Regions from separate parts of the Fictibacillus halophilus genome, predicted to be linked through region 1. Evidence: a T-box and tRNA genes for the amino acid it is inferred to sense, from the RefSeq annotation. Region 1 holds a T-box; the other holds one or more tRNA genes.

Evidence for each region. The T-box of region 1 lies ahead of thrS (threonine--tRNA ligase). A T-box ahead of a tRNA ligase gene usually reads a tRNA of that ligase, here a tRNA-Thr.
Region 2: it encodes a tRNA-Thr, which carries the amino acid that the T-box ahead of thrS (threonine--tRNA ligase) is inferred to sense. The anticodon was not compared.

What each region holds. Positions count from the first base shown of each region.
Region 1 covers NZ_JAEACF010000001.1:2,223,370-2,232,354, forward strand. Annotated here, with positions in the region: gene I5J82_RS11590 (TVP38/TMEM64 family protein) at 1-326, opposite strand, end outside; gene I5J82_RS11595 (cytochrome ubiquinol oxidase subunit I) at 476-1,816, shown strand; gene I5J82_RS11600 (cytochrome d ubiquinol oxidase subunit II) at 1,833-2,858, shown strand; gene I5J82_RS11605 (DUF1294 domain-containing protein) at 2,862-3,113, opposite strand; gene rplT (50S ribosomal protein L20) at 3,185-3,544, opposite strand; gene rpmI (50S ribosomal protein L35) at 3,583-3,786, opposite strand; gene infC (translation initiation factor IF-3) at 3,811-4,314, opposite strand; gene thrS (threonine--tRNA ligase) at 4,817-6,727, opposite strand; T-box leader at 6,791-7,020, opposite strand; gene ytxC (sporulation protein YtxC) at 7,085-7,954, opposite strand; gene I5J82_RS11635 (amino acid ABC transporter permease) at 8,058-8,711, opposite strand; gene I5J82_RS11640 (basic amino acid ABC transporter substrate-binding protein) at 8,730-8,985, opposite strand, start outside.
Region 2 covers NZ_JAEACF010000001.1:53-9,037, forward strand. Annotated here, with positions in the region: partial or broken rRNA gene I5J82_RS00005 (23S ribosomal RNA) at 1-136, shown strand, start outside; rRNA gene rrf (5S ribosomal RNA) at 201-316, shown strand; tRNA gene I5J82_RS00015 (tRNA-Asn) at 327-401, shown strand; tRNA gene I5J82_RS00020 (tRNA-Ser) at 406-497, shown strand; tRNA gene I5J82_RS00025 (tRNA-Glu) at 525-599, shown strand; tRNA gene I5J82_RS00030 (tRNA-Val) at 625-700, shown strand; tRNA gene I5J82_RS00035 (tRNA-Met) at 728-804, shown strand; tRNA gene I5J82_RS00040 (tRNA-Asp) at 894-969, shown strand; tRNA gene I5J82_RS00045 (tRNA-Phe) at 1,014-1,089, shown strand; tRNA gene I5J82_RS00050 (tRNA-Thr) at 1,099-1,174, shown strand; tRNA gene I5J82_RS00055 (tRNA-Tyr) at 1,257-1,341, shown strand; tRNA gene I5J82_RS00060 (tRNA-Trp) at 1,359-1,432, shown strand; tRNA gene I5J82_RS00065 (tRNA-His) at 1,447-1,522, shown strand; tRNA gene I5J82_RS00070 (tRNA-Gln) at 1,532-1,606, shown strand; tRNA gene I5J82_RS00075 (tRNA-Gly) at 1,666-1,740, shown strand; tRNA gene I5J82_RS00080 (tRNA-Cys) at 1,753-1,827, shown strand; tRNA gene I5J82_RS00085 (tRNA-Leu) at 1,856-1,940, shown strand; gene I5J82_RS00090 (ATP-dependent helicase) at 2,065-4,245, shown strand; gene I5J82_RS00095 (YhgE/Pip domain-containing protein) at 4,437-6,893, shown strand; gene I5J82_RS00100 (hypothetical protein) at 7,329-8,006, shown strand; gene I5J82_RS00105 (B3/B4 domain-containing protein) at 8,342-8,985, opposite strand, start outside.

The DNA.
Region 1 (8,985 bases):
AAGGGTATCATTTTTAAAATAGCAATCTGACCTACGGAAAACGGCATTCGTTTTCCAATCCACTTTTTTTGCAGTTTTTTTACTTTTTTCATCAGCTTCGGCATACTTTTCATTCCCCAGTAAAAGAGTACACTAGAAAGCGTGATTCCAATGACTGAATACAATGCACCAGCGACTGCTCCAAACAAAATTCCTCCTGTAAGACAGATCAGCCCTACCGGTAGAAAAAAGAACTGTCGAAACGCTTGAAGAAGAATGAACAATAAAGGGGCAAAGATTCCACTGAACTTGAGCAACTCGATGAACACACTACTGTTGTCTAACACGCACTCATCCCCCCTTTAAGTCAGCATATGACAGAAGACGAGCTCTGTATGACAGAATGTTCGCATGCATAAACACCACTTCTTTTTGACACCTTAAAGATAGATTGTTTGCTTACATAGTTCTTAGTTTTTTAGGAGGAGTCCGAATCATGGATACAGTTGTACTCGCGAGAGCGTTCTTTGGTACATCACTAGGTTTTCATATTATTTTCGCAACACTTGGTGTGGGTCTTCCTTTGATGATCGTCATCGCCGAAATCATACATCAAGTAAAAGGTGACAACGATTATGCCATTATGGCGAAACGTTGGACAAAGGCGTTTGCCGTTTTATTAGGTGTTGCCATTCCATCAGGAACAATTGTCGGTGTGCAATTATCTTTGCTCTGGCCAGGATTTATGGAAATCGTAGGAAAGGTTATCTCACTTCCTTTTCAGATCGAGATCTTCGCTTTCTTTTTAGAAGCGTTATTCATGTCGATCTACGTATATGCTGCAGACAGATTGCCAAGATATTTCCGTTTGATATCTGTATTTTTTGTAGCACTGGGAGCTGTCGCTTCCGCCATCTTAATTTCTGCGGTTAATACGTGGATGAATACACCAGATGGATTTAAAATCAAACCGGATGGGACGATCTATGATGTCTCTCCGTGGGATGCTTTCTTCAATCCTAGCTTTTTATCCTCTTCTTTTCACGTCGCCATTACGGCTTATATGACAGGTGCGTTTGCTGTGGCTTCGGTAGCCGCATTTAAACTGTTAAAGAAGCGACCTGACCGTGAACGCGCTTACCATTTAAAAGGATTGTTCATGTCTCTTACTGTTGCTCTCTTGATGAGCTTTGTCTCTGCTGTTTCCGGGCATCATTCAGCGCAGATCTTGCACCAGCACTCACCTGAAAAACTAGCAGCTGCTGAAGGGCTATTTGAGACTCAAAGATATGCACCACTTGCAATAGGGGGCTATACAGACCCTAAGACAGAGGAAGTGAAGTACGGAATCGAAATACCTTGGGCGCTCAGCTGGCTTGCTGCTGGAAAGTTCGATACAGAAGTAAAAGGGTTGTACGAGTTTCCTCGAGAAACATGGCCACCTTTTTATGTACACACGCTTTTTAACTTAATGGTCGGGATTGGAACACTTTTATTAGGACTTGCTGCAGTAGCTTTAGCCTACTGGTGGTTCTTCGTAAAAAAGAGAGGAAAACCATTTCCAAAGTGGCTTTTATGGTCGCTTGTTTTATCAGGCCCACTCTCTATGCTTGGCATTGAGTTCGGGTGGGTATTCAGCTGTAGCGGAAGACAGCCATGGACGATCTATCGCGTTCAGACGACGGCCGAAGCTGCAACAAAGAATGAAGATCTCGGAGTGCTCTTCCTATTGTTCTTAGGTCTATATGCGTTGCTCAGTGTTTTAACGGTTCTGATTTTAACTGCTTATTTCAAGCGAAACCCTGTTTCAAAAGATATGGAAAAACTTCAGAGTTAGAAAGGAGGAATGAAGGATGAGCGAAGAAATTTTAGCGATTCTGATGATGTGGACGTTTATTTTTATCTATAGCATTTTCGGTTCGATCGATTTTGGAGCTGGATTCTGGGCGATGATCTACAACAACCATAAAACGATGGCAGGAAGAATCGCAAATCGTTTCTTGTCCCCCACTTGGGAAATCACAAACACGTTCTTAGTGCTTTTAGTGGTTGCATTTGTTGGCTTCTTTCCTAAAGGAGCATACACTCTCGGAACGGTCATGCTCGTTCCAGTTTCTTTGATTCTCTTTTTACTTGCTATTCGAAGTGCTTTTATGGTGTTCTCGTATTCTGTTCAAGGATATCGCAGAACGATGTTTATTATCTCAGGCATCTCTGGCTTGCTTATTCCATCTTTGTTGATTGCCGTGCTTCCTATCTCACAAGGTGGATTTATAGCTGTTGACGGCGATACACAGACCCTATTGCTAACAAAACTTCTCACAAGTCCAACACTCTATTTGTATGTCCTTTTCGGCCTAACATCTGAGTTGTATCTTTCTTCGTTATTTTTAGCTGATTATGCAAGAGTTTCAAAAAAAGAGGATGCATACAGGTTGTATCGTAGCAATGCGATTATGTTAGGACCATTGACCCTACTCGCTGCGCTTTTCACTTTGTTATTCATAACACCTGAATCTAGATGGCTCATCGATAATCTAATGGATCAAAAAATCTGGTTTATTCTCTCTTTGGTTGCATTCTTTATTGCATACGCTTCTCTTTGGTGGCCAAAACAAAACCGTCCAGGAATTGGACGGCCGCGTCTTACACTATTAGCAACTGTTTTACAATATGGTCTTGCAAGCGTTGGTTATGGTTTAGCTCATCTGCCTTACATCGTATATCCTGATTTAACGATCTATGAGGCGTTTACTGCACCAGAAACGTTTTACTCCTTAATGATTATGTATATCGTTGGTCTTGCCATCTTGGCCCCAGGATTCTATATATTCTGGAGGTTGTTCTTAAAAGACAAACGATACCTTCAACAGGAATAGCTTCTATATAAACCAGCCTGCTAAAACTGTTATAAACATACTTAAAAGAGGCAGCCCGTAACGAAATGAAGGATGTTTAGTCTTATGACGCAACTTTTTCATAGCTAGCCACATACCGGGTGCTCCACCAATAACTGCGATCAGCCATAGCCTCGCTTCAGGTGTGCGCCATTCGCCCTTTTTGGCAGATAACTTATCTCTTTTCATAACATAATAGGCGGCTACGTTTAAAATGATTAAATATATGATTAACACCTTGTTGTTTCCCTTCAGAATGAAAAAAGATCATCTCCATCAATTGAGGAAATGATCTTTTCTTTTTTTACTTAAGCTTTTAGGCTGTCTTTTGCTTTTGAAGCTAATTCAGCGAAAGCTTTTTCGTCTGTAATAGCGATCTCAGAAAGCATCTTACGGTTGATGTCGATACCCGCAAGTTTAAGACCGTGCATTAAACGGCTGTAAGAAAGACCGTTTGTACGAGCAGCAGCGTTAATACGAGTGATCCAAAGCTTACGGAAGTCACGCTTCTTTTGACGACGGTCACGGTAAGCGTACATAAGTGATTTGAATACTTGTTGTTGTGCTACTTTAAATAATTTATGTTTGGAACCGAAATAGCCTTTAGCTAGTTTAAGAACTTTTTTACGACGACGACGTGTTACATAGCCACCTTTTACTCTTGGCATATTAAAAACCTCCTATTTTTAAATCGATTGATGAACGATTAACGTTTTTTGTAAGTTAACAATGTGCGGATACGCTTGTAGTCACCGCTGTGAACAAGTTTCGCTTTACGAAGCTTACGCTTAGCTTTAGTTGACTTGTTAGCAAACAAGTGACTAGTATAAGCGCGAGCACGCTTTAATTTACCTGATCCAGTTTTTCTAAAGCGCTTCGCAGCACCTTTATGAGTTTTCATTTTAGGCATAATGGTTATCCTCCCTGGTAAAAATTATTTTTCGGCTTTAGGCGCAAGGATAAGGAACATGCTACGACCTTCCATCTTCGGTTTCGTTTCAACCGTAGAAAGATCTTCACATTCTTTCGCTAACTTCTCCAATACCGTTTTTCCGATTTGAGAATGAGTGATTGCACGTCCACGGAAACGAATACTTGCCTTTACTTTGTCACCTTTTTCAAGGAACTTACGGGCATTTCTAAGCTTTGTATTAAAGTCGTTTTCCTCAATCGTTGGACTTAGACGAATCTCTTTAGTCGTAATGACCTTTTGATTTTTTCGTGCTTCACGATCTTTACGTTGTTGCTCGTATTTAAACTTACCGTAGTCCATGATACGACATACTGGCGGTTTAGCAGTTGCAGCAACGAGTACAAGGTCAAGATTTGCGTTTGTAGCAAGATCTAAAGCTTCTTGTCTAGATTTAATGCCAAGCTGGCTTCCATCAGGACCGATTAAGCGAACCTCACGAGCACGAATACCTTCATTGACAGACATGTCCTTACTAATAGTAAGTCACCTCCAAATTTTTTCAGTGAGTGTTTTAAATCACTCGACTTGTTATTTCTGCAAATAAAAAAAGCGTCGGCGCAACGATCACCCACACATAGTAAACCGGCTATGTACACTTTGACATGCCTGAATATCCATCTACCCATCAACAGCCTTTCTTGGCGTCGAGTCAGGTGAGAAGCGGGTGCTTCTGCTTGTTTGATGCTTTTGCTTATTTTATTAACCTTACATACTATAACACATTGGAGACATAAGTGTCAAACAACGAATGTAATAACAGCAACGAAATTAATTTTACTTCGTTTACGAAAGGAATGCAAGAGTTTTTTTATTCACCCCTTCGGTTTTGTTGTTTTACTGTCCGCTTTTTCAGTTTTACTGTCCACTCTTCCCGATTTACTGTCCACTTTCAACAAATTACTGTCCACTTTTCACTTTCCTATAAAAAAAGACGGCCAACTCAGCATTGGCCGCCATCTTAATTACCTTATCTCTTTTCGTTAATTTGAGCTAAAATCTTATCTCGGAAATCTTCGTAAGAAACAGTCTCTGACTTTTGCTCACCATATTTACGAACGTTAACTGCATTGTCTTCGATCTCCTTATCACCTAGAACAAGCATGTAAGGAATCTTCTTCATCTGAGCTTCACGGATCTTGTAGCCCATCTTTTCATTTCTAGTATCGATCTCAACACGTACAGCATGCTTCTTCAAATCTTCTTGAAGCTTATACGCATACTCATTATGAACATCTGATACAGGAATCAGTTTCACTTGTACTGGTGCGAGCCATGTAGGGAACGCTCCAGCAAAGTGCTCAACCAAGATTCCTAAGAAACGGTCGATCGAACCATAGATCGCACGGTGAATAACAACTGGACGAACCTTTTGGTTGTTTTCATCTACGTACGTTAGATCGAACTTTTCAGGCATCTGGAAGTCCAACTGAATAGTTGCACACTGATGACTTCTCTTAAGAGCATCTTTAATATGGAAGTCAATCTTCGGACCGTAGAACGCTCCATCTCCCTCGTTCAGGTGATAGTTCATGCCTAGATCTTCTAGAACATTCTTCAATGCGCCCTCAGCCTGTTCCCATAAGCGGTCATCCCCCATAGAATCTTCAGGACGAGTTGAAAGTTCAACAGAATATTCGAAGCCAAACGTGCTGTAGATTTTATCAACTAACTTAAATACGTTTTTAATCTCACTTTCGATCTGCTGTGGCGTTACAAAGATATGCGCGTCATCTTGGCAGAACGTACGAACACGGATCATACCGTTTAGTGCGCCACTATATTCGTGACGGTGTACTTGACCGAACTCAGCCATACGTACTGGAAGATCTCTGTATGAATGTAGTTTGTTCTTAAAGATCAGCATGTGACCCGGGCAGTTCATCGGCTTCATCGCAAATTTTGTATCGTCTACTTCAGAGAAATACATGTTTTCATGATAATGGTCCCAGTGACCTGATTGTTCCCAAAGACGCTGATTCATCATAAACGGAGTACGCACTTCATCGTAATCCACTTGGCGTTGAAGTTCGCGAGAGAAATTCTCAAGCTCAGTACGAATTGTCTGACCGTTAGGAAGATAGAAAGGCATTCCTGGTGCTTCTTCTGAGAACATGAATAACTCTAGTTCTTTACCTAGTTTACGGTGATCACGTTTTTGAGCTTCTTCAATAAAGTGAAGATACTCATCAAGATCTTTTTGGCTTAAGAACGCAGAACCATAAATACGTTGAAGCATTTGGTTGTCACTGTCTCCACGCCAGTATGCACCAGAGATGCTCATTAATTTATACGCTTTGATTTTCCCAGTTGAAGGAACGTGCGGCCCACGGCAAAGGTCAAAGAATTCACCTTGCTCATAAATCGTGATCTTTTCACCTTCAGGAAGGTCACGGATCAGCTCAAGCTTTAAGTGATCGTTTAATTTTTCGTAAATCTCAAGCGCTTCTTCACGACTAACTTCTTTGCGGACGATTGGAAGGTTTTCGTTTACGATCTTCTTCATTTCTTTTTCTATCGCAGGCAGATCTTCTGGTGTTAAGTTATGAGACATATCTACATCATAGTAGAACCCGTTATCAATAACTGGTCCAATTCCAAGTTTCACGTCTGGATAAAGACGCTTAAGCGCTTGAGCAAGCAAATGGGCATTCGAATGTCTTGTCATTTCAAGACCCTCTTTAGAATCCTGCATCACGATCTCAATCGATGCATCTTCTTCGATAGGACGTGAGAAATCATATAATTGTCCGTTTACTTTCCCTGCAACTGCTTTTTTCTTTAAACTAGGGCTGATACTCTCTGCAACTTGTTCAGAAGTAACGCCTTTAGGAAATTCCTTGACTGAACCGTCAGGGAACTTGATTGAAATTGACGACATGTAAAACATCTCCTTTTTAATTTGGGGTCTATCTGATTGAAAACAAAAAACACCCGTCCCTATAGAAGGGACGAGTGATGATCTCGTGGTTCCACCCTTGTTCCGACAACTTTAAACAAGCCAATCGGCACTCGGACAGTGTAACGGACTGCGACCGTCAGCGATTACTAAAAATGTTCACCGCTGAAGTTCCAAGGTGGTAAAGCAATTTTCCGTGTTAGGAAGCTTTCAGCCATGACTTCCCTCTCTATGAACCGTAAAAATATGCTTCGTGTCCTTATCAATACAGATTGAATGATAAAATTATACACCTATTATATGCAGTCGTTTTTCAAAAAGCAAGAGGACTCTGTAAGTTTATGACTTTTTTTTACGATAGGATCGATGTTCTTTGTACGACATCCCCTCAATCGGTTTGATTGTTACTTTTTCTTGAAAGATATTCTTCACCGTTTGAAGCAATGGATGGTCCATATCATATGCATAGATCCTGGCGGAATTTGGTGAGATTCCGACTAAAGGGCCTAGAAGTCTTTCATCCAGATTCGTTACATTCGTTAGTCTAAGGGCTTTTTCATGAAACATCATCAGTTCAGTATGAGTTAACTGATTTCGATGTTCATCAAAAAGGAGTACTTGCTCTTGTTCAAAAATAATGACGATATCAGCTGAAGTAAATGTTCTTTGTTTCGTTAAGCATGTCCTTAACTGCTCCACGAACATTTGGTACTCTAGTTCTAGCTTGTACTCATCAATGGCACACTCTACGATCTTCAGTAAGGTTGCTAAGTAATCCTTCAACCTAAATTTAATGAATGATTCAAATTCTAAGAAGTCTGTTTTAGAATCCAGAATTGATTCCCATTGTCTTCGGATCAACTCATTTAAGCTTGGGAGATGTTTGACATCAGGTATCCCTTCGATCTCACCAAGTATGATACTTTTTGTGATAGATAAGATCTCTTTTTGCTCTGCTGAATCGCTGTAACAAAATGCTTGTTCAATCATTTCCTTCAAACAAATATCCTCTACTTTGTTTCGAGTAAATTCTGTTAACACATCCAATATGAACGTTTTTCTCTCATGTATGTGCAGTTCAAGAATTTTTGAAGAAGCTTCAGATAATTTGGCAAAGGAAGGGTTTATTTTATGCTCAGCTGCCATTCTGATCATTTTTTTCAAAACAGCTATACCATCTGATGGGTGTGAAAAAGCAATCGCGACCAAATAAGTCCCCCCCATATAAAATCCTCAATAATACACTATATGGGACGAGGTCCTAAAACATGTTACTTACAAAAGAAAAAACAACCCTGGAAGTAGGGTTGTTTCAATAAACAAATTTACGCTCGATTCTTGATAAGATAAACGCCATGCCTAGGGTCAAGATTAAGTACATTAAAGCGGCTGTCATGTATGGCTCCCAAGGTCGATAATATTGACCCATCATCGCTCTCGCATAATACATCAATTCAGGGGTAGCAATAATTGAAACGAGTGATGAATCTTTGATCAGTACAATAAACTCGTTGCCAAGAGGAGGAATCATTCTTCTAGATGCCTGTGGCAGGATAACATGTTTCATAGCTTGTACATGATTCATACCGAGTGAGCGCGCCGCCTCCATCTGCCCTCTATCGATCGACTGAATTCCTGCTCTAAATATCTCTGCAATATAAGCAGCGGCATTAAGAGAAAGAGCTAGGACGCTCGAAATGAACACGTTTGGTGGCTTCATAAAGAGCGGCATGAGTGCTGAATGGATCAATAGGATCTGAACGAGTAACGGAGTACCTCGGAAAAAACTAATATACCACATGCAAGGAAGATGAATGAACGGGTTCTTCACCATTTTGCCGAGTCCGATGAATAATCCTAAAATCGTACCAAATAGAATCGCTAAAAATGATAATTGTACAGTTACCCATGTTCCTTTTAAGAACAAAGGCATGTAATCACTGATAATCTGTAAAGAGTATTCCATGTAGACCTCCTGAGAATGTTATTGTTTCAGCACATCTACATTTGGTTCTTCACCAAACCATTTTTTATAGATCTCAGCATATTTCCCATCATCGATGATTTTCTTCATCGCTTTGTTTATCTCATCTTGATGTTCACCATCTTTAGGGAAGATGATTCCGTAAAATTCACTCTCAAAATTTTCTTTATCGCTGATTGTCACTAGCTTTTTATCTGGATTATTCTTTTCATATTCTTGCACTACGGCATTATCTGCAACAACTGCTTCTACTTCA
Region 2 (8,985 bases), 2.2 Mb from region 1:
AAGCCCCCCTCAAGATGAGATTTCCCATCACGCAAGTGAGTAAGACCCCTTAGAGATGATGAGGTTGATAGGTCTAGTGTGGAAGCGTGGTGACACGTGGAGCTGACAGATACTAATCGGTCGAGGGCTTATCCTTAAAAAGCATAACGTTTGGAAACGTCGTATCTAGTTTTGAGAGAACATCTCTCAATATAATTTGGTTCAGTGATGATGGCAAAGAGGTCACACCCGTTCCCATACCGAACACGGAAGTTAAGCTCTTTAGCGCCGATGGTAGTTGGGGGTTTCCCCCTGTTAGAGTAGGACGTCGCTGAGCCAATACATATTCCACAGTAGCTCAGTGGTAGAGCTATCGGCTGTTAACCGATCGGTCGTAGGTTCGAGTCCTACCTGTGGAGCCATATTGGAGAGCTGTCCGAGAGGTCGAAGGAGCACGATTGGAAATCGTGTATACGGTCAACCCCGTATCAAGGGTTCGAATCCCTTGCTCTCCGCCAGATACATACTCTCTAGCTCAAAAATCTGGCCCGTTGGTCAAGCGGTTAAGACACCGCCCTTTCACGGCGGTAACACGGGTTCGAATCCCGTACGGGTCACCACTTATACATAACGATTTTAAAATATGGAGGATTAGCTCAGCTGGGAGAGCACCTGCCTTACAAGCAGGGGGTCGGCGGTTCGAACCCGTCATCCTCCACCATTAATTTTTATATCATATTCATATCATCGCGGGGTGGAGCAGTCTGGTAGCTCGTCGGGCTCATAACCCGAAGGTCGCAGGTTCAAATCCTGTCCCCGCAACCAATTTTATTTCATGGACAACGTCGAGATTACTTCTTGACCATGAAATATCTGTAGTGCCCTTAGGGTGCAACCAATTTTATTTCATGAATGGACTCGTGGTGTAGTGGTTAACATGCCTGCCTGTCACGCAGGAGATCGCCGGTTCGACCCCGGTCGGGTCCGCCATTTTTATTTAAACGGTGGCTTTACAACACCAAGATTTTTTTCTTGGCTCGATAGCTCAGTCGGTAGAGCAGAGGACTGAAAATCCTCGTGTCGGCGGTTCGATTCCGTCTCGAGCCACCATTTTTTTTTGCCGGTTTAGCTCAATTGGTAGAGCAACTGACTTGTAATCAGTAGGTTGGGGGTTCAAGTCCTCTAGCCGGCACCAGTTTTTTCTTCCTGAATTGGAACAAAAAACTTATTGAAAAACAGGGTGATTATGTTTTATAATAAAACCTGTCTTCATTCGTGGAGGGGTAGCGAAGTGGCTAAACGCGGCGGACTGTAAATCCGCTCCCTCCGGGTTCGGCGGTTCGAATCCGTCCCCCTCCACCATCTTTTATTCCTTATATAGGGGCATAGTTTAAAGGTAGAACGAAGGTCTCCAAAACCTTTGGTGTGGGTTCGATTCCTACTGCCCCTGCCAATTTTAATACTGTGGCGGTCGTGGCGAAGTGGTTAACGCATCGGATTGTGGTTCCGACATTCGGGGGTTCGATTCCCCTCGTCCGCCCCATTTAAATTTTGGGCTATAGCCAAGCGGTAAGGCATCGCACTTTGACTGCGACATGCGTTGGTTCGAATCCAGCTAGCCCAGCCATTTTTATTTTTATAACATAAGATGATTTTAACAACATATTATAAGTTAATTAAATGTTTGCGGAAGTAGTTCAGTGGTAGAATACAACCTTGCCAAGGTTGGGGTCGCGGGTTCGAATCCCGTCTTCCGCTCCATTTTTGTTTTCTGGCGGCATAGCCAAGTGGTAAGGCACGGGTCTGCAAAACCCTTATCCCCCGGTTCGAATCCGGGTGCCGCCTCCATAAATTCCAATTCAAAAAAGATTCAAATGCCGGTGTGGCGGAATTGGCAGACGCGCACGACTCAAAATCGTGTTCCTTCTGGAGTGTCGGTTCGACCCCGACCACCGGTACCATTTTACTTAACTTAACATTTAAACTTAAGACTTCTCACCTTTGTGGGGAGTTTTTTTATTTGCTTTTAAACTTTATACTTTAATTAACGATGAATATATTCAAGTTACGAAAGGGTACTGATCAATGAGAGATTTCTTCAATAAAATGAAAAATGATCTAGGCATTATTTTAAATGATGTTCAAAAGAATGCTGTTATGAAGACAGAAGGACCCCTTCTATTACTTGCTTCACCTGGTTCTGGAAAAACAACCACAGTCATTATGAGAATCGGTTATTTAATTATGGAAAAAGGAATACATCCTTCTCGTATAAAGGCTGTTACGTTCAGTAAGGCGTCAGCCAATGATATGAAAGAGCGTTTCGCAAAATTTTATCCTGATCTCCCTTCTGTGGACTTTTCGACCATTCATAGCTTTGCTTTTGAGGTAGTCAGGAATCATTATAGAAATTTAGGAATCCCCTTTACAATTATAGAGGGTGATCACGATTTAGATGAGGGTTCGGCAGGAAACTTTCAATACAACAAAAAACTTATGCTGAGACATTTATTCAAGTCCGTTGTTGGGGAAAACGTAACCGAAGATCAAATGGAGGAGCTCACCACTTATATTAGTTACATAAAAAACAAGATGATACCTATCGAACGTTGGTCAGAAGTTTCTTGTGATGTTCCGAAGGCTGAAGAGATATTTAAACATTATGAGGAACTCAAACGTTCTGATTCGCATCATGTATTGTTAGACTTTGATGATATGCTCACGATCGGAAATGATGTATTAGAAAAGAATGAGCAGGTGTTACGTCATTATCAAAACAGATATGACTATTTCTTAACCGATGAAAGTCAGGATACATCGCTTGTGCAGCATTCCATTATAGAAAAAATGGTTTCTACTCATCGAAATTTATGTGTTGTGGCCGATGATGACCAATCTATTTATAGCTGGAGAGGTGCTGAGCCTTCGTATTTACTTAAATTTAAGGAAAAGTACAGTGATGCATCTATTTTGTTTATGGAGCAAAATTATCGCTCATCTGAGGATATTGTTAACGTTGCTAATTCGTTTATTAAAAGAAATAAAAATAGATATGAAAAAAATATGTTCACTCAAAATCCTTCACAGCAACCGATTGAAGTAAAACAACTCGTTAATTTTAAAGAGCAATCCAAATACTTGATACGTGAACTGAATGAAGTCGTTGATCTAAAGGAAATCGCTATTTTATATCGTAACAATTCGTCATCCATTGGATTGATGAATGATTTAGAACGAGCAGGAATTCCGTTTTATATGAAGGATGCTGATAATCGTTTCTTTTCACATTGGGTAGTTCAAGATATATTGAATTTTATGCGAATGGCCTTTACAGACAAGAGACCAGACATTTTAGAAAAAATTCATTTAAAGTTTAACGGCTATATTTCGAAGCAGCAGATGCAAGCACTCAAACAACTGAACAATAACGATTCTGTATTTGATAACCTGCTAAAACATGTGAAACTACAGGAGTATCAAGTAAAACTTCTAAAGGCTAGTAAAGAGACCTTTAAAGAAATGAAGGAGATGAAGCCTCTTCAAGCTATTCGTGTGATCAGAGATCGATTAGGATATGACAAAGCCATAGAAAAGATTAGTAAGAGCCTAGGTTTTCGAATGGATTATTTAGTGGGGATCTTAAACACACTCGAAGAAATTGCAACAGATCTTGAGAGCCTTGAGGATTTTGCTAAACGATTAAAGCATCTTGAATTCGTTCTGAAGACAGCAAAAAAGAAGAAGGGGCATGACGCGATAACACTTTCTACCTTTCATAGTGCGAAAGGGCTCGAATTTGAGAGGGTATATATGATTGATGTAGTGGACGGAATCATCCCATCTAAAGAAGATCGTACTGATCATCAAATGTTAGAAGAAGCAGCTCGTTTATTTTACGTAGGGATGACGCGTGCCAAGAAACAATTAACCCTAGTGACGTATCCTTATCGAGATGGGAAAAAAGTTGAAGAATCTGTGTTTGTAACGGATGTTAAAAATATATTAGATCCAACAAGAATGACGAAATCTGAACCTATAAAAAAGAATGTAAAAAAGATTAATGGAGTACCTTTTAATCCGAATAGCATCAAAAAGAAGGAAGAATTACAAGTTGGTCTAAGTGTTACTCACCGTGTATTTGGGACTGGAGAGATAACAGAGGTCAGTGAAGAATTTATTTCTCTAAAATTTCAGTCTAAGGAAAAGAAATTATTAATCAGTGCGTGTTTGGAAATGGGACTTTTAGAGCCTTTAGTTCACACGTGATAAACAGTTTTTTATCTAATCTTATATTATAACAGGACTTAATACCTCATTATTATTTAATATTTTACAATTTTCTGATAAATAAGAAGGATTTATTCCTATCTCTTCCGAATAATACATTCTAGTAGAAGTGAATACCTGTTCATTTTTACAGAATGTATTTTATATTAGGGGAGAACGGGGGTAAAGGGATGAACGCTTTTCGTTTGTTTGTGGCAGAAATGGCGAAGTTAGTAGGAAAAAAGGGTCTGCTGATCTCAGTCATTGCTGCGTTGCTCGTACCTGTCGTCTATGGTGGTATACTTCTATCACCAAAATGGGGGCCTTACGACAACTTGTCAAACTTGCCTGTTGCGGTAGTCAACAAGGACAAGGGGGCTTTATCGGACGATGAGCCGATCAATGTAGGAAAAGATCTTGTCGCAGATTTAAAGAAAGGAAAAGATCTCGGTTGGGAATTTGTAAGTGCTGAGGAAGCAAAAGAAGGCCTCGATAGTCTGAAATATTACATGGTTATTGAGATTCCAGAGGATTTTTCACAAAGGGTAACAACTGTTTTAAGTGATAATCCCGAGAAGCTTCAGCTTACGTATATTCAAAACGAAGGATTAAATTTCATGGCAGCACAAGTCACAAGAAGTGCGACTGAAAAGCTCAGAGAAAAACTGGGAGATAAAATTACGGAGAAGTATGCGAACAACATGTTCGCCAGTCTCGGTGATGTATCAGAAGGTTTTCAATCAGCTGCAGATGGATCTGCGAAATTAAATACGGGAATGACTGATCTACGAGATGGAACAAACACACTTTTGGAATCGCTTACAAATAAAGCGGCTGATATTTCAAAGCTTGCGAGTGGTGCAAAAGAACTTAAAAATGGTGTAGGACAAATGGCTAGTTCTTTGTCAGCCAAACAGCCGGATATTAGCAAACTGGCAAATGGTTCATCGCAACTAAGTGCTGGTATGAAGGAAATGCTTTCTTCTCTTCAATCTAGATCAGGTGATATTTCAAAGCTTGCGGCAGGTTCAGCTGCAGCTAATGAAGGAACAGGACTTTTATTACAAAATTTAAAAGATAAACAATCTGGAGTAAAAGACCTTGCAGCGGGTGCGAAACAACTTGGAGACAGCATACCGCAACTAAAAGCAGGAACAACGGGGATCTTAACAGGACTAAAAGGTGTTCAAAGTGCGATCAAGAATGAAATCGCTCCTGGAACACAGCAGATCTCGCAAGGCGTTGCTCAAGTAGCAGATGAATCTGCAAACCTAGGTAAGGGGCTGCAAGTGTTATCAAGTGATTTAAAGGCATATTTAGAGCAACACCCTGAACTATCCAAGGATCCTGCTTTTATGAAGATTTATGGTACGAGCCAAGCTATCACAACAGCTGCTACTGATCCAGCAAAAGCACAAAAGCTCCAGTCACTACAACAAGGAGCTGCAAAAATCGCAGGAGCTTTCACTGCAAATGCTGAACCTAATCCAAAGTCTGTCGCTGATGGGGTAAATCAGCTTGTAGCTGGCCAAACGTCAGTGGACAACGGTGTTGCGACATTAAGCCAAAAGGTACCTCTGCTTCAACAAGGGACCGCGTCGATTGAGAGTGGCTGGAACACGATGGTAGGTAAGGTAGGAGAGCTGCACGCAGGAACGTCGCAGATTGCTGCAGGAAACCAATCAGTGAACACGGGTTGGACATCTTTGACAAAAGGCGCATCCCAACTTAATGACGGTGCAACCCAAGTATCAGCAGGTAACTCTTCTGTTGAAAAAGGCTGGCGTGACCTAACTTCAGGCGCAACAAAGATTAATGATGGTATGTCACAGGTGAGTGATGGAAACGCAACAGTTGAAAAAGGCTGGGGTGACTTAACGGAAGGTGTAACCAAATTAAATGATGGTGCAGGGAAATTAAATGATGGAAGTAACGAGTTATCATCAGGTCTAAAAGATGGTGCAGAGAAAACAGGAGCGATTAAAGCGGCCAATGATAAGAATCTAAGCATGTTTTCTTCGCCTGTTGAGTTGAAGAGTGAAACCGTCAATAAATATCCACTCTATCGTGATTCAACAGCTCCTTATGTTCTTTCACTAGCTCTATTCGTTGGAATCTTAATCATGTCGATGTTCATCAACTTTAGGAAACCAGAAGAAGTTTCAGCATTCTCTTGGTTCGGTGCTAAATTCATGAACCTAGGTGCACTGGCTGTTGTACAGGCATTACTTCTTTCGACGGTTGTTCTGCTCGTCTTAAATGTGAAAACTGAAAATCCACTTGGATTTATAGGTTTTGCGGTTTTTGTAAGTTTAGTATTTACTGGAATCGTCTTATTTTTTGCATCGTTAGGGAACATCGGACGATTCATCGCGTTCGCATTAGTGATTTTACAGCTTTCAACGACAGGTGCTAACTTGCCGATCGATATGCTGCCAGAGAATTTGCGTGCGCTAAGTGAATTTTTGCCGTTCACGTATTCCATCGCGGGATTTAAGGCATTGATTTCATTGGGCAGTACGAGCTCTGCATTCTCCAATATGGGAATATTGTTCATCTATCTATTAAGTTTTAGTTTATTGTCGATCGCAGTCTATCTGTTTGCAAAGCCAAAAAGCGAACCGAAAAATCTAGATTTAGCGAGCTGATCAACATCAATGGGTTACAAAAAAAAGTTCCTGGCAACTTAAGCCGGGAACTTTTTTTTGAATCTTCTTCTTGTACACTGAATATGTAGGTGTAAAGGAGGTTATTTCTCTAATGTATAGAGACCGGCGTGCTACAGTATGTCTGATATTAATGACCATCTCCTTCGTTTCAATCCTCTTCATTTCTGCTGATATTTTTCACTATATGCACATGATTAATGGTCTGTTGATCAGGCTTTTTCAATCCGTTCGCTTGTTATTTGTCATGGTAATCCTTTTTCTCTTTTCTATCCTTGTATTATTTCGATATTTATAGATGAGTTCGATACCCCTTTTTTTAAAGGGGTTTTTATTTTGATAAAAAAGCATAATGTTTTATCAGTAAAATAAAATAGTTCAAAAGCCATACATATCTCATCATGAGGAGGAGATTTAATGAAATGGGAATTATTGAAGTTTAAGAAGAAGTGGGTCTACTTTAGCTTAATGGCGTTGGTTTTAGTGGCGATTACCGCTATTTCAGCACATGCGATAGGTTACAACAAAGCTTCTGTTCTTCTCAAAGATAAAAAAGTGGTAGTAAGGGAAATTGATGGTGAGATCAAAGAATGGAAGAAAGAGTTAGAAAATATAGAAGAAAACGTTGAAGCGATGGAGGAAGAGGAAAGCAGTAAACAAGCTGAATTGGATGGGCTTCAAATACAGGTTGATGAAGCTTCGGAAATGATTAGCCAAAAAGAGACTATTCAAAAAGAACTGGATGAATTGGGCGTTCAAGTAAAAGGAAGGAAAGATGAACTAAAAAAACTTGGTGGAGAGATCGCAAATAAAAAAAATGAGCTTGATACTTTAAATAAAGGCATTCTTATTAAGAAAAAAGAGCCAAGAACCTTAGTAGCCGGCGTATTTATAGCGGGTAAAGATATTGCTCCAGGAAGATATAAAGTAGAGCCCGTGAATGGATTTGGAAATTACTTTGTAAACGGGGGAAGTAAAGTCAATATCATCTTAGGAAGAGGGGATGACCTGTTTCTTCCTGAATATGTGTTCGAATTGGATGAAGGAGACGAGATTGAAGCAACATTGTCCGTGAAATATACGTTAGTAGATTAATAAAAAATTTAGGCAGGAGATTTTTTTAAGAAAGTATAAAGAACTTGTCATAAATGTCCTACTTGCTGCTTATATATAGAACAAGTTAGTTGTAGGTTTTAATGCAGGGCTTCGTTGATCCAATGAAGCCCTGCATTTTTTTGTACTATAAAGCGCAATTTTTATATATTGACGAGTTTGCCTATTTTATTGAAACTTTCACACGATATATTCACCAATTTCCCCATTATATTGACGAGTTTGTATGCTATATCGACGAGTCTACATCATTCGACATCAGCTGTATTTAATGATAACTTGTGGCCAAACGAGCATTTCGTAATTTAAACAACTGTTTAAATCACCTGAATCTCAGCACTCCCACCATTCACTTGAGTGAACATCTTTGCCATAGAATCCAAGAGTTCATGCGCTTCATTTTCATTCATAGATGGCTGCAGGTACACGATATGCAGTGCATTCTTAACGCTCTCATCTACCATCGTGCGTTTTGAATCTACGATTGGACTGCCAAAGGCACCAACATCGTCTCTAGACAGTAACTTACCTTCCATGTTCATCTCACGCCCGTTTAACCCTTCATACGTATCTTTAGCACCGCCAATTAGAATCTCCACATCGCCTTCAATCTTATCAAGGTTGTAAAGACCGATTGGAATCGCAAATCGGATAGAAAAGAAGTTGTTAACATCAACGCCAGAATTAATCGGAGGTAGGTCCTTGCCGCTTAAAACGCGACGCAACAATGCTTCCGAAGCGGGACGATATCTGGAGGGGTCCATTCCTAATGTTTTAAACACGTGACGATATTCAGCCACTCCAGGATAATCGGCAGCATTTTTTTCTTCAAGTCGCAAGGATTCTGTAAATAGCTGGAACCTGCCTTTAATCATTTGCGGTGATTCGCTAATCGCGATATTATGGTATGTAAGTGTGCCTATTTTAAAGTTCGGGACAAGCTCGTTTAGTTTAGGATTAA